Regions from separate parts of the Clostridium sp. CS1-1 genome, predicted to be linked through region 1. Evidence: riboswitches for the same ligand, from Rfam matches in the RefSeq annotation. Region 1 holds a riboswitch; the other holds the start of a gene.

What was found. A riboswitch is a leader RNA that binds a small molecule or an ion and turns the genes downstream of it on or off. The one in region 1 is predicted to bind S-adenosylmethionine.
Region 2: linked by a shared signal. The riboswitch ahead of metK (methionine adenosyltransferase) and the one ahead of metF (methylenetetrahydrofolate reductase [NAD(P)H]) in region 1 are both predicted to bind S-adenosylmethionine.

What each region holds. Positions count from the first base shown of each region.
Region 1 is NZ_CM148680.1:460,072-467,652, forward strand. It holds one part of gene AC0N0V_RS02000 (IS3 family transposase) at 1-195, shown strand, start outside; gene AC0N0V_RS02005 (DUF488 domain-containing protein) at 275-883, opposite strand; gene metX (homoserine O-acetyltransferase MetX) at 1,161-2,342, opposite strand; gene AC0N0V_RS02015 (O-acetylhomoserine aminocarboxypropyltransferase/cysteine synthase family protein) at 3,045-4,322, opposite strand; SAM riboswitch class I at 4,469-4,571, opposite strand; SAM riboswitch class I at 4,929-5,042, shown strand; gene metF (methylenetetrahydrofolate reductase [NAD(P)H]) at 5,529-6,410, shown strand; gene AC0N0V_RS02025 (homocysteine S-methyltransferase family protein) at 6,458-7,581, shown strand, end outside.
Region 2 is NZ_CM148680.1:150,377-157,957, forward strand. It holds gene mreB (rod shape-determining protein MreB) at 1-952, shown strand, start outside; gene yyaC (spore protease YyaC) at 1,014-1,550, opposite strand; gene AC0N0V_RS00740 (hypothetical protein) at 1,664-2,356, shown strand; tRNA gene AC0N0V_RS00745 (tRNA-Thr) at 2,914-2,989, shown strand; tRNA gene AC0N0V_RS00750 (tRNA-Tyr) at 2,999-3,083, shown strand; tRNA gene AC0N0V_RS00755 (tRNA-Val) at 3,090-3,165, shown strand; tRNA gene AC0N0V_RS00760 (tRNA-Thr) at 3,183-3,258, shown strand; tRNA gene AC0N0V_RS00765 (tRNA-Tyr) at 3,268-3,352, shown strand; SAM riboswitch class I at 3,446-3,546, shown strand; gene metK (methionine adenosyltransferase) at 3,625-4,800, shown strand; gene recD2 (SF1B family DNA helicase RecD2) at 4,965-7,217, shown strand; gene AC0N0V_RS00780 (hypothetical protein) at 7,186-7,581, shown strand, end outside.

The DNA.
Region 1 (7,581 bases):
GCTCCTCAAGAATCATTTTATGGTCATATGAAAGATGAGCTCAATCTTAGTCAATGTGAAACCTTTGAACAACTTAAATCAGAGATTGATGAATACATAGAGTATTACAATAATGAACGTTACCAGTGGGATCTTATGAAAATGACTCCCAATGAATACTATAGTTATTTGACTACAGGTATTATACCATATTAAAAATTTCACCTAGAAATTAATTTCTAGGTGAACAGCCTGTTTTATTGTGTACTTGACAAAGGGTACAGTTTACCTCATTTTAATTTAGCCTATATCCAATATCAGCATTTCTTAATTTATAAGTTTCATTTATAAGATGTTCTTTATTCTTTTCACCTTCTTGTGAAGAGAATAAGCTTTGCTGTGATCCTGCAGGAAAATACATTTTTAATAATCTGTCTTCTAATTCTTCTTGTAACTCTGCACTACCATCAGGAAGTATATGAATTACTTTGTAACCTTCTTTTACTAATTCAGGTGCAATCATTACACTTCGATGGCAGTCTATAGGATCCTTTTCTGTACACATTAAACAAATCTTGTATCCCTTATCTGTTCCGGAAACTAGCCTTTTTATTCCTTGTTTAAAATCATTGCTATTTATAATTTTTTCAAAATCCAAATACCCATTTGGATGAAACAGACATATATCATCCCTAACAGCACCAAATTCTTTTGCCATATAGATATCATAGATTCCATTAGAATTTAAAAATTTTTTTATAACATTTTTATTAAAATGAGGAACATATTTTGAGAAAGGAACACTTCTAATATCTATAATACAATTTATATTATATTTCTTCAGAAGTTCTAGAAAATAAAGATTATCATGAGAAGAATGCCCTATAGTATAAATTTCCCGCATACCATTACTTCCTTATTATAGTTTTGTGAAACACATTATTTATATTATATTTCCAGAAAAGTATAAGTTTTATACAATATCCTTTAGACTTAGTATATTGAAAATCTTCTCTCTCTATTTTTATTTATGAGTTCAGTTATTCCAGTGCCCACTGTACCATAACCAAGTACTGCTATAGACGCCATATAAATTCCCCTCCTGTTATTTTTGATGATAAAAGATTATAAAATATACCCTAAATGTATTACTGATTAAGCTATGTCTTAATCGTTAGATATTATAGGCTTCCTATGTTACAGCCAAGATTATCCCAAGGGCGTTTAAGGCTGCAGTTATTATAAAGTCTATCTAAAAACTCGCATAAAAACTCTCTATACTTTTCACACTCTAATAGAAAGGAATCGTGTCCAAAATTTGATTGAACCTCATGATATTGCAGGTCTACACCACTTAAGTTTAAGATATCCTTAGTTTTTCTTAGCTCACTTATATGGAAAAGTGCATCTGAAGAAACTGAAGCAAGTAAAACCTTAGCTTTTATACTACTAAGAGCTTTTTCATAGGAACCATATTCTCTTCTTAAATCAAATAAATCCATCGCTCTAGTAATATATAAATAAGTATTTGCATCAAACCTATTTACGAGTTTATTCCCTTGGTAGTTTAGGTAACTATCTATTTCAAACTCTGCATCAAAGCCTTGATAAAAATCCCTTATATTACTTTTCGTTTTTCTACCGAATTTTTTATTCATTAAGTCTTTTGTTTGATAAGTCAGCATAGCAACCATTCTTGCTATTGATAAACCATTATAAGGAGCAGTGGTATCGTAGTAATTTCCATTATTCCAGTTAGGATCACACATAATTGATTTTCTCATGATATGATTTATACCTATAGATTCTGTGCTTAGGTTAAGAGGTGATGCTAAGTTTATAACTCCATCCATAAAATCAGGATAAGATACTGCCCACTGAAGCGTTTGCAATCCGCCCATGGAACCACCAACTACAGCTAAAATGTGATGTATGTTAAAATAATCAAGTATTTTCTTTTGAGCATTAACCATGTCTTTTATAGTGATGATTGGAAAAGTAGTTCCGTAAGGTTTACCTGTTTCAGGATTTATTGATGATGGGCCTGTTGATCCGCTGCATCCTCCTAAAACATTTGAACAAATCAAGAAATATTTATTAGTATCAAAGATTTTGCAAGGACCTACAAAGTCTTCCCACCAACCAGCAATATCATTTAAATCATGTCTAGCTGGATGTGAATCGCCAGTTAGAGCATGTGTTATAAATATACAGTTATTCTTATCCTCATTTAGCTTACCATAAGTTTCGAAGCATAGAGTTACTGGGCCAAAGTTTTTACCACTTTCAAGTAGAAAGTCTTTATTTTCAGCAAAGGTTAAATACTCTTTAAAACCCTCTTTCTTGTAACTAAATTTATTCAAGATATACACCTCCAAAATTTAAGAACTAGCACAAGTAGTAAGTATTAGGATAACTTTACACATTGGAACTATATATAGATAACCAAATATAGAGCTCGACTTATATGCCGGGATATATTAGCAATTCTTCTGCACTATAAATACTTTTAATTCGTCTAAGGCTCGAATTTGAGAAAAGCTAAGAAGCTTTGATAACTCGCTTACGCTCAGACAATCAAATCTTCTAATCTTTTCTCAAATTCTGCGCCAAGACTCATAAAAAAGTATTTAAATGTGCTTCAGAATTACTAATATATCCCTATGTATAAGTCTAAAATGAAATTGATTTATCTATATAGATACCCAAATTAGAAAGTCGACTTATTCGGAGAGACGTAATACCAATTTGAGGATAGATTTAAATATTTTTTAGTAGTCTTAGCGAAGGATTTATGAAAAACTTAGAATCTTAGATTGTCTGAGCGTCGGCGAGTTATCGAAGATTCTTAGTTTTTCGTAAATCCTGAGCTTTAGACTTCTTAAAAATATTTAACGTACCGAAAATTGGTATTATTTCTCGGAGGGTAAGTCTACTTTCGGTGTTGCTTATCTATAAAAAGGACAATTGGCAATATGTTTTTACCATTACTTTCATTTTAGGAGTAAACAATGCTAATTGCCAATTGCCTAATACACAGTATTAACTTATTAAAGTATTGAGGGCTAAATTTGATCTAATGCAGCAGAAAGATCCTCAATTAAATCATTAGCATCTTCGATACCAATAGAAATTCTTATAAGTTCAGGTCTAACTCCTGCCTGAATTAGTTGTTCTTCATTAAGCTGGGAGTGAGTTGTAGAGGCTGGATGAATTATTAATGATTTAGCATCTCCAACGTTAGCAAGGTGTGAAAATATTTCTACCCCTTCTATTATCTTTTTACCAGCATCAACTCCACCTTTTACTCCGAAGGTGAATATAGAACCAGCTCCTAGAGGAAGGTATTTTTTTGATAAATTGAAGTACTTATTTCCTTCTAGCTCTGGATAGCTAACCCATTCAATCTTAGGATGATTGTTTAAGAACTCTACAATTTTTCTAGTGTTATCAACATGTTTTTGTACTCTAAGTGATAGGGTTTCAAGGCCTAATATTAGTAAGAAGGAGTTAAATGGTGATATACAAGCGCCTAAGTCTCTTAAAAGGGATACTCTTAGTTTAGTGATGTAAGCAGCAGCACCAACAGCTTCTACAAATTTAAGGCCGTGATAGCTTTCATCAGGTTCTACAAGTCCAGGGAATTTTCCATTATCCCAGTTGAATTTTCCTGAGTCTACAACTATGCCGCCTATAGATGTACCGTGTCCTCCAATAAACTTTGTAAGAGAATGAACTACTATATCTGCACCAAATTCAATTGGTCTGCAAAGATAAGGTGATGCAAAAGTGTTATCTACTATTAGAGGAATTCCATGCTTATGTGCAATATCTGCAACGGCTTGGATATCAACAAGGTTTATCCCTGGATTTCCTATGGTTTCTATATATACTGCCTTTGTCTTTTCAGTTATAGCAGCCTCAAAGTTTTCAGGTTCATCTGGGTCTACAAGATTAACTTTAATTCCAAAGTTTTTAAAAGTGTGGGAAAATAAAGTATATGTTCCTCCATAAAGTGTAGCAGCAGCCACTATTTCATCTCCAGCACCTGCAATGTTTGTTATTGCATAAGTAATTGCGGCCATTCCTGACGCAGTAGCCACGGCACCAACTCCACCCTCAAGCTGAGAAACTCTTTCTTCTAATACAGCTGTGGTCGGGTTCGTTAACCTTGTATAGATATTTCCAACTTCTGAAAGACCAAATAAGTTAGCAGCATGTTCCACGCTATCAAAAACATAAGATGATGTTTGATAAATTGGAACCGCTCTTGATTTGCTGCTTGCATCTGGTGTATGTCCTCCATGTGCTTGAATAGTGTCAAATCTTAATTTTCTTGTCATAATAAATTCCTCCTTAAATAATTAAAGTTTAATATTTGAACGGAACTTCTATGTTGAGAATTCGATATAAGTTATTAGATTCTAATATTTGGTAAAATAAAAAACTTCTCGTGCAAATGAGACACAAGAAGTTTTAATCTTCATGCTTCTCATCTTTCAGGTTTTCACCTGCTGGAATTAGCACCGTTGAATATATATTCAGGTTGCCGGGCATCGTAGGGCCAGTCCCTCCGCCTCTCTGGATAAGAAGTTCCGTATTCGATTGAGATTATGATACCAAATATTAGAATATGATGTCAATACCCTAAAAAAAGTTTTTGAAATTATATTGAAATCAACTTGCATAGAAGTGCGGATAATTCTAAAGTTTCAGTCATAAAAGTTTTTTATACTACTTTCAGGCTAAGAATACCATGAGGAATAATATGGACTAGTGATTAATATAATTATTTTATATGTTCGACTATAAAAAAGTTCAAGGATTCTCTAATTACTTGAATTATAGTTATTTTAAGCGGTTTAAAAAATTTAATAAGCTAAGTAATTATATATTGACAAGCTTTTTAAAAAGTATTATGATTACATAAAATGTAATTGAATATAGTTTTCTTATCAAGAGTGGTGGAGGGACTGGCCCTATGAAACCCGACAACCGGCATTTTATTTTGAATGTATCGGTGTCAATTCCTGCAGAATAATGGTTATTCTGACAGATAAGAAGAACGGCCTAAGAATATTTGAGAGAATTTCTAGAGCTGCTTTTCTTATGGAAAAGCAGCTCTTTTAAATTATAGATAAAACAACACAAAGATAGACGTACACTCCGGGATATATTAGCGATTCTTCTGCACCATAAATACTTTTTAATTCGTCTAAAGCTTGGCTACAAGGAAAAGCCAAGAACTTCGATAAACTCGCTGTCGCTCAGACATATCGAAGTTCTAAGCTTTTCCTTGTAACCTCGCTAAGACTCACAAAAAAGTATTTAAATGTGCTTCAGAATCACTAATATATCCCTCTGTATAGGTCAAACTTCTAATTTGTATATCTATATAGATATCGCAATTCAAACTTTGACTTATGAATGTGCTAGAACCGAGTAAATTGAGGGAATTGTTTATGTTCATAAGTCTAGATTTGAAGTTGTTCATCTATATGAAGAGATTGAGAAAAAATGTATATTTATTGTATGATCGGAGGTAGTAAATGTTTATAAAAGATATATTGTCGAATAAGAAATTAACCTTATCATTTGAAATATTCCCACCTAAAAAGGATAAATCGTTAGATGGTATGTATAGAACTATTGAGGAGCTAAAAGAACTAAATCCAGATTTCATAAGTGTAACTTATGGAGCTGGGGGAAGTAGTAAGGATAGGACAATTAAGTTAGTTTCAGATATAAAAAATAAATTTGATATAGAATCAGTAGTCCACTTGACCTGTGTAACTTCTACGAGAGAGGAGATTAAAAGCATTTTAGGAGAACTTAAAAATAATAATATCAACAATGTTCTCGCTCTAAGAGGAGATATACCAAAAAAATTTATAGCAAAAGATAATTTAGATTATAAGAATTCTAAAGATTTAATCTGTGAATTGAAAGAAAGGAGAGATTTCTGTATATCTGCAGCGGTTTATCCAGAAGGACATTTAGAGTACAAAGACATAGATGGTGAAATAAAGCATCTTAAAGAAAAGGTGGACTGTGGAGCGGAAGTCTTAATTACTCAGCTTTTCTTTGATAATAATAAATTTTACGAATTCAAAGAAAAGCTATATAAGTATAATATTAATGTTCCTATTATTGTAGGTATCATGCCAGCTGTGGATAAAGCTTTAATAGACCGAATAGCATTGCTTTCGGGTGCAAATATACCTGATAAGATAAAGAGAATTATGTATAAATATGAAAATTCAAAGGAGGCTTTAGCTGAAGCAGGAATAGCTTATGCTACAGAACAAATATCAGATTTAGTTGCAAATGGTATTCAGGGAATACACTTATATTCAATGAATAAACCAGATATTGCGAGAAGAATTGTAAAAAATATAGAAGGTATTCGTAAAGCTGTAAATACAATCTAAAAAAACTTATAATAGACTTATTAGTATGGTGAGAGGATGTGCTTAAGGTGATATTAAAAAATTTATTTAAGAATAAGTTTATTTTCTTTGATGGAGCTATGGGAACTATGCTTCAACGAGAAGGACTTAAGGTAGGAGAATTACCAGAAACTCTTAATATAACTAATCCAGAGATTATATTTAAAATACATAAGCAGTATATAGATGCGGGATCAGATGTTATAATTACAAATACTTTTGGAGCAAATGAATTAAAGTATAGTAGTTCAAGTTATTCTGTAGAAGAAGTTATCACTGCTGGAATCAAGGTTTCTAGGAAAGCGGCAGGTGATAAGCTTGTAGCTCTTGACATTGGGCCAACAGGACAAATTATGGAGCCAACAGGGACCTTAAGTTTTGAAAGTGCTTATGAATTATTTAAGAAACAGGTTATTGTAGGAGAAAAAGCTGGAGCTGATTTAATTTTGATAGAAACAATGTCAGATTTGTATGAGGCAAAAGCGGCAATACTTGCAGCAAAAGAAAATAGTTCTCTTCCGGTATTTTGTACTATGACCTTCCAAGAAAACGGAAGAACATTAATGGGAACAGATCCAAAGACTATGGTATTTGTACTAGAGGGGCTTGGAGTAGATGCTATTGGAGTTAACTGCTCACTAGGGCCGAAGGAATTAATGCCTATAGTCGAGGAAATTCTTAAATATTCCTCAATCCCTGTAATGGTACAGCCAAATGCTGGACTTCCAAGATATGACGGTGAAAAGACTGTTTATGATATAACTCAAAAAGAATTCGCAGACTATATAAAGATTATGGCTAAAAGGGGTGTGCAAATCTTTGGAGGATGCTGCGGTACAGATCCTAATTATATTGAATTATCCATAAAAGCGCTAGCAGAGTTGACACCTGTAGAGGTCAAACCTAAAAACTATACTGCAATTTGTTCTGCTACTGAAACTTTAATTTTAGATGGTAAAGTAACAATCATAGGTGAAAGAATCAATCCTACTGGTAAGAAGAGATATAAACAAGAGTTAAAAGAAAAAAGTGTAAATTATATTCAAGAAGAAGCAATTAAACAGAAGGAAGAAGGAGCAGTTATATTAGGACTAAATGTAGGGCTTCCTGAAATAGATGAAAAAGAAATGATGATAAAAGCAGTAAAAGCAGT
Region 2 (7,581 bases), 310 kb from region 1:
CGTAATATTAAAGGAACCTTCAGTAGTTGCTATAGATAGGAACAAAAACAAGGTACTAGCTGTAGGAGAAGAGGCTTGGCAGATGATAGGTAGAACACCTGGAAACATCGTGGCCATTCGTCCTTTGAGGGATGGGGTTATATCTGACTATGATATAACAGAAAAAATGTTAAAGTATTTTATATCTAAAGCTTGTGGTAAAAAGAGAATGTCAGCACCGAGGGTAGTGGTTTGTGTACCTTGTCAGGCTACAGAGGTTGAAAAAAGAGCTGTAATCGATGCAGCTAAAAATGCTGGCGCTAAAAAGGTATTCTTAATAGAGGAACCCTTAGCAGCTGCAATAGGAGCTGGGCTAGACATTACAAAAGCAAGTGGCAACATGGTTATTGACATAGGAGGCGGAACTACCGACATTGCAGTTATATCCCTAGGTGGAATAGTTGTAAGATCATCTATTAAGGTAGCAGGAGACAAGTTTGATGAAGCTATAATGAGATATATAAGAAAAGAGCATAAATTAATGATTGGAGAAAGAACTGCAGAAGATTTGAAGATAAATATAGGTTCTGCGTTTGATAGAGAAAAAGTAGTTATGGAAATAAGAGGAAGAGACCTAATTTCAGGCCTTCCCAAGAATATAACTGTATCCTCAGATGAAATGAGGGAAGCATTAAGAGAAATAGTAAACGCAATAGCAGAGACAACTCATGCAGTATTAGAAAAAACACCACCGGAGTTAGCGGCAGATATAGCCGATAAGGGAATAATTATGACCGGTGGAGGCGCTTTACTTAATGGCCTTAGCAATCTAATACAGGAGGTAACCAAAGTACCTGTGTATGTGGCTGAAGAAGCCGTATCCTGTGTAGCATTAGGTACAGGCAAAGTATTAGAGTACTTGGACAAGATGGAAGTCACTTTTATTGGCGATGATATAACTTTAATAGACTAAAATATTTTATAAGTAAAAAAGCAAAATCCTTTAAAATTATTTAAGGACTTTGCTTTTTTATTTATAAGATATTAGTATTATCATACAGGTAATAAGAGTGAATTAAGGAATCGGTAATTACTTTGGCCATACTTAATACTAAGTCCAGTCGGATGTTATTGCTGTTGAATATTTCATCATTGTCGTTAGAATCCACTATACCTATGATGGAGGTTTCGCCGACATTTGGAAGAGATTTACCAACACCTTTGCCAGGATGTACAGGGTAATCTCTAGCTTGAATTTCCCCTATACTATCTGAATCTCCAAGACATGCATCAATACCTATTATATTGTTGTGAGGGTGCAAAAGTTTTATTTCATTTAACTTTTTATCAATATTTAAAGCATGTATTGGATCTGAAACTGTACCATATACAGGTAAAGGGAAATTTTTTGATCTAAGTAAGGTTCCAACTAATGGGCCAAGACAATCCCCTATGCATCTATCAGTACCAATACATACTATTATAGTATCTTTGTCAATATAATCTTTTAAAAAGTATGCAATTTCATAATAGGATAGTGGGTTTTTATAATTAGCTTTCACTTTATTCAATAACATACACCTCCCTAATAATTTATATGAGAATAACTTATAAAATATTAAATAAAAGTGAATAAAATATTAAATAAATGGGATAATATCAGAGGTGCAAGGAGGTGTAGCTTATGAGTATTAAATTCAAATCATTTGTTGTGATTTTGTCTACTACTATTTGCGTATTATTCATGCTATTTCCAAATAGGATTCAGAATAGCAAGGATATACTAAAACAGAACATTAATTTGGTAATAAATAAAGATAGGAGTAGTAGTAATGATAAAAAAGCAAGTAAGGAAAAAGGTGAGGATGACTTAGATTCTAAAAATATCAAAAATCTAAGTCAGTTTCTAATAACTGATAAATACAAGAAATTTAAAATGGAAACACTAGGTAAACAAATAAGTCGGGATAAAGTTGACTTTTTTTATGAGAATATAGGTTATAATTCTAAAAATGAGAAAAGTGATAGTAATATGAAGATAGCTAATGAAGAAATTAAGAAGAAAAATGATAAGAATTCCGTTACAGTAAAGCAAGATATTAAAAATAAGAAAAAAGAAGAAATAGCTGTATTCAATTATTCAGAGAATGGAAATATTCACAGTTTAACAGATTCGGATAAATCTAAGTTGATGTCTGTATCAAGTAAGCTATCAGTAGTTGATTATCAGAAAGTAAAAGAATATCTTATAAAAGCAGATAATAGCGATATAAGAGATGTTATGAAATTACTTAAAGAAAGACTATCAGATAAAGAATATGATAAAATTAGATATATTGAAAGTAAGCTTGCAATCAATGAAACGATAGAGCAATAGTAAAACTGGGACAAAAAAGGTACTTGTGCCTATAGATTGTCACAGTTTATTTTTTATTTATCTTTCTATAACCCTTATGCAGCAAGGCCATAAGCCGAGGACATTAATTTAAAAAGATATTAGAGAGATTTAGAAAAAATAATCATCTAGTAATTATTAAATTGTATTTATCCGATGACTACCCGCTCTTTACTCCCTCGCACTCTGTGAAAGCGACTATCACCAAATCAGAGATTTGGGATATCTGCTTTTCTACAAGGGTACGTTGCGAGCGGCTACGTCCCTGGATAACGATTTCTAAGCATCAGGTGGAGTTAAAACTCCATCTGATGCCAAGAACTCTGTTTATGTAAAATGTTCTGTGTCGACAAGTTATTATAATTTAAGATAAAAATAAAAATGAATTAGTGAGAAAAAATTAGAAATACATAGTAATTTAAAGAAATTACAGCTAAATATTGGTTAAATGAGCTTATATGGGGTTGAAAATATTCTTATAACATTGTATACTAATCCATGTCAGATCGGTTGAGAAACAAACCGACAGAACAAGATAAGCTGGCATAGCTCAGCAGGTAGAGCAACTGACTTGTAATCAGTAGGTCGCGAGTTCGATTCTTGCTGCCAGCACCAAGCAAATATGGAGGAATTCCCGAGTGGCCAAAGGGGGCAGACTGTAAATCTGTTATCATTGATTTCGATGGTTCGAATCCATCTTCCTCCACCATAATAAGGGCGCATAGCTCAGCCGGGAGAGCACCTGCCTTACAAGCAGGGGGTCACAGGTTCGATCCCTGTTGTGCCCACCAAAAGTTAATATTAATAAGCTGGCATAGCTCAGCAGGTAGAGCAACTGACTTGTAATCAGTAGGTCGCGAGTTCGATTCTTGCTGCCAGCACCAAGTAAATATGGAGGAGTTCCCGAGTGGCCAAAGGGGGCAGACTGTAAATCTGTTATCATTGATTTCGATGGTTCGAATCCGTCCTCCTCCACCATAAGTAAAGCACTTTTTAAGTGTTTTATTTTTTTTAGACATAATGCATTTTACTTTAAAAAATACATAGTACATAATATAAAATTGAATATAACTCTTATCAAGAGAGGTGGAGGGAAAGGGCCCGATGAAACCCGGCAACCAGCTTTAAAGCTAAGGTGCCAATTCCTGCAGTAATGATCTGCAAGATAAGAGAGTTGTTAAGCTATTTAACCTCTTCTTATAGAAGGGGTTTTTATTTTTAATTTTAAAAGTTTTAAAGGAGGCAAAGTGATGAGAAGATTATTTACTTCAGAATCAGTTACAGAAGGACATCCAGATAAAATTTGTGATCAGATTTCAGATTCTATTCTTGATGCTATATTAGAAAAAGACCCAAATGGAAGAGTAGCTTGCGAAACAGCAGTTACTACAGGTATGGTTATGGTTATGGGAGAAATATCAACTAACTGTTATGTTGATATCCCAAGATTAGTTAGAAAGACTATAGAAGAAATAGGATACACTAGAGCTAAATTTGGATTTGACTGTGATACATGCGCGGTTCTTACTTCAATAGATGAACAGTCATCAGATATAGCTATGGGAGTTGATGAAGCTCTAGAGTCTAAAATGGGACAAATGGATAAAATGGAAGCTGTAGGTGCAGGAGATCAGGGAATGATGTTTGGTTTTGCTACAAATGAAACACCTGAATATATGCCTATGCCAATAAGTCTAGCTCATAAGCTTTCAAGAAGATTATCTGAAGTAAGAAAAAGTGAAACTTTAACATACTTAAGACCAGATGGAAAAACACAAGTTACTGTGGAGTATGAAAATGATAAACCAGTTAGAGTTGATGCAATAGTTATATCAACTCAACACGATCCAGAGACAACTCGTGAACAAATAGAAAAAGACATGTTAGAGCATGTAATAAAGCCTGTTATACCAGCAAATCTTTTAGATGATAATACTAAGTATTTTATAAATCCAACAGGAAGATTCGTTGTTGGAGGCCCACAAGGAGATGCAGGATTAACTGGAAGAAAAATAATTGTTGATACTTATGGTGGATATGGTAGACATGGCGGTGGAGCATTCTCGGGAAAAGATCCAACTAAGGTTGATAGATCTGCTGCATATGCTGCAAGATGGGTTGCTAAAAACCTTGTTGCTGCTGGAGTTGCAGATAAGCTAGAAATACAAGTTGCTTATGCTATAGGAGTAGCTAAACCTGTATCTATTACTGTTGATACTTTTGGAACAGGTAAAATAGATGATGGTAAGATCATAGAAATAGTAAATAAGGTGTTTGATTTAAGACCTGCTGCTATAATAAATGAATTAAATTTAAGAACACCGATATACAAACAAGTTGCAGCTTATGGACATTTTGGAAGAACTGATGTAAATGTTCCATGGGAAGGTTTAAGTAAAGTTGAAGAAATAAAGAAATATTTATAGTAAAAAAACTCTTATGCTTGTGCATAAGAGTTTTTTTACTAGTTAAGAATTAAGAGTGAAGAGTTGAAATTTTAAATTCTAACTCTCAACTACTAACTATAAAAAATATGTTATAATTAAAATAAAGTGAAAGTGAAACACAAAAAAGAAATAGGAGCGAGCTTATGCAAGAAATACAGGGTGTTGTGGAAGATATAGTATTTCAAAATGAGGAAAATGGTTACGTAGTGTCTAGGGTTAAAAGTGGAAAAGAAACTATAACAATAGTTGGTTGTATACCATACATAACTGAAGGTCAAAATCTAAAATTGGGTGGTGAATGGGTATTACATCCGCAATTTGGTCAGCAGTTTAAGGTATCCTCATGTGAAGAAATAGTGCCAAGTTCTATTTTAGGGATTGAAAGGTACTTAGCCTCTGGAATAATAGCAGGTATAGGCCCTGTTACTGCTAAGAAAATTGTTGAAAAGTTTGGAGATAGAACCTTAGAGGTATTAGATAATGATATAGAAAGATTAAAAGAAATAGATGGTATTGGTCAAAAAAAGATAGCTTTAATATGTGAGTCCTATTCCAAACAAAATGAAGTGAGAAATGTAATGATTTTTCTGCAGACATATGGAATTACTCCAAATCAGTGTGTAAAGATTCATAAAAGATTTGGGGCTGAATCCATAAAGATTGTGAAGGAGAATCCTTATATATTAACTGAGGAAATATCTGGTGTAGGATTTAAAACTGCAGACAAAATTGCAAGAAGTTTAGGAATAGATTTAAACTCTCCTTTTAGAATACAAAGTGGAATAAGATATTTAATAAATCAATTTTGTGGACTTGGAAATACCTATATGCCGTTTGAAAATCTCTTGAAAGAAGGAATAGACATACTAGCAGTATCAAGAGAAGAAATTGAAGAAAACATATATGAAGCACAAATCAATGGGAAAATAAAAATCGAAAAGTTTGAGAATAAAATATGTGTTTTTTCGATTCCGTATTATTATTCTGAAATTGCAGTAACAAAAAAAATTCTTTCTTTAGCGTTTAGCAAGTATGACGATACTGGAGTATCTGTAGATAAAGAAATAAAAGAGTTTGAAACAAGTAATAGTATAAGATTTGCACCATCACAAAAAGAAGCGATTAAAGGTGCTATAGAAAATGGAGTGGAAATTATAACAGGAGGGCCAGGTACAGGTAAAACCACTATAATAAACTGCATAACTGAAATATTTGAAAAATCAGGCCTTAAAGTATACATGGGAGCTCCTACAGGGAGAGCTGCTAAGAGGATGACTGAAGCCACAGGTAAAGAGGCTAAAACAATACATAGGCTTCTAGAGATGGGGATAAGTGAAGAGGATGAAAGTCTTCTTTTATCCAGGGGAGAAGAAGTGCCTCTAGAGTGTGATGTAGTTATAATTGATGAAGCTTCAATGATAGACATAATGCTTATGAGTAATCTTTTAAAGGCGTTATCTCTCGGAACTAGATTAATAATTGTCGGAGATGTGGATCAGTTACCATCAGTTGGTCCTGGAAACGTACTTAGAGATTTAATTGAAAGTAATAGTATAAAAGTAGTAAGGCTAAATGAGATATTTAGACAATCGCAGGAAAGTATGATTGTTATGAATGCTCATAAGATTAATGCTGGGGAAATGCCTGTATTAAATCAAAGGGATAAGGATTTCTTTTTCATAAGGTGTGAAGAGCCAAATAAGATAAAAGATACGTTAATATCTCTTATCAATAGCAGGCTTCCAAATTTCAACAAGAGCTGGGATAAGACGAAGCATATTCAAATTCTTTCGCCGATGAGAAAAGGACTTTTAGGTGTATCGAATTTAAATAAGGAACTTCAAGATATTTTAAATCCTAAGGATGAGAGTAAAAAGGAAAAAGAATTTAAGGATATGATTTTTAGGGTTGGTGACAAAGTGATGCAGACTAAGAATAACTACTCTTTGAAATGGGTTAGGGTATTTGGAGAAGGCGAAAAAGAGGGAGTAGGTATTTTTAACGGGGATGTCGGATACATAGAATATATAGACGAAGAAAAGCAGACACTAGCGGTAATATTCGATGAAGAAAGAGAAGTAATTTATGAAAATATATACCTAGATGAATTAGATTTAGCTTATGCAATAACAATTCACAAGAGTCAGGGAAGTGAATTTCCGGTGGCTATTATTCCTATATTTATGGGTCCCCCACTACTTATGAATAGAAATTTGCTTTACACGGCGATAACGAGGGCAAAACAGCTAGTAGTTTTAGTTGGAGATATAAAGGCAACTAAGTTTATGATAAATAATAATAAGAGCTTTGAAAGATATTCATTATTGAAACATAGAATAATGGATATAATGGAGAGTGAAGAGGATGTTGTTATTCAGGAAGAGAAACTTAAGTGAAGAAAAAGATAGATTTAATAATAGTATACTAAATTGGGGGATGAGTAATGAGCGATTTCTAAACGTAGTTTCACCCCCATATAATTCAGCAGGTATATTTCTTAAGTTATTACTTTACTATGTAAAGATCGGAAAAAGAGTAGTATATATTACTAATGAAGATTCAGACAAGGTAAGTATACTTGATTTTATAAAAAGGTATACAAGTTTTAGAGATTATACTTATATAAGAAATTCAGAGATAAGTATTAATTCAATGCTTAAGATATGCAACTTCAGTAATGCAATTAACCTGCAAGAAAGGTTTGATTTAATAATATATGATGATGTGAATAGTTTTCCTATGCATAGTAAATATGAAATC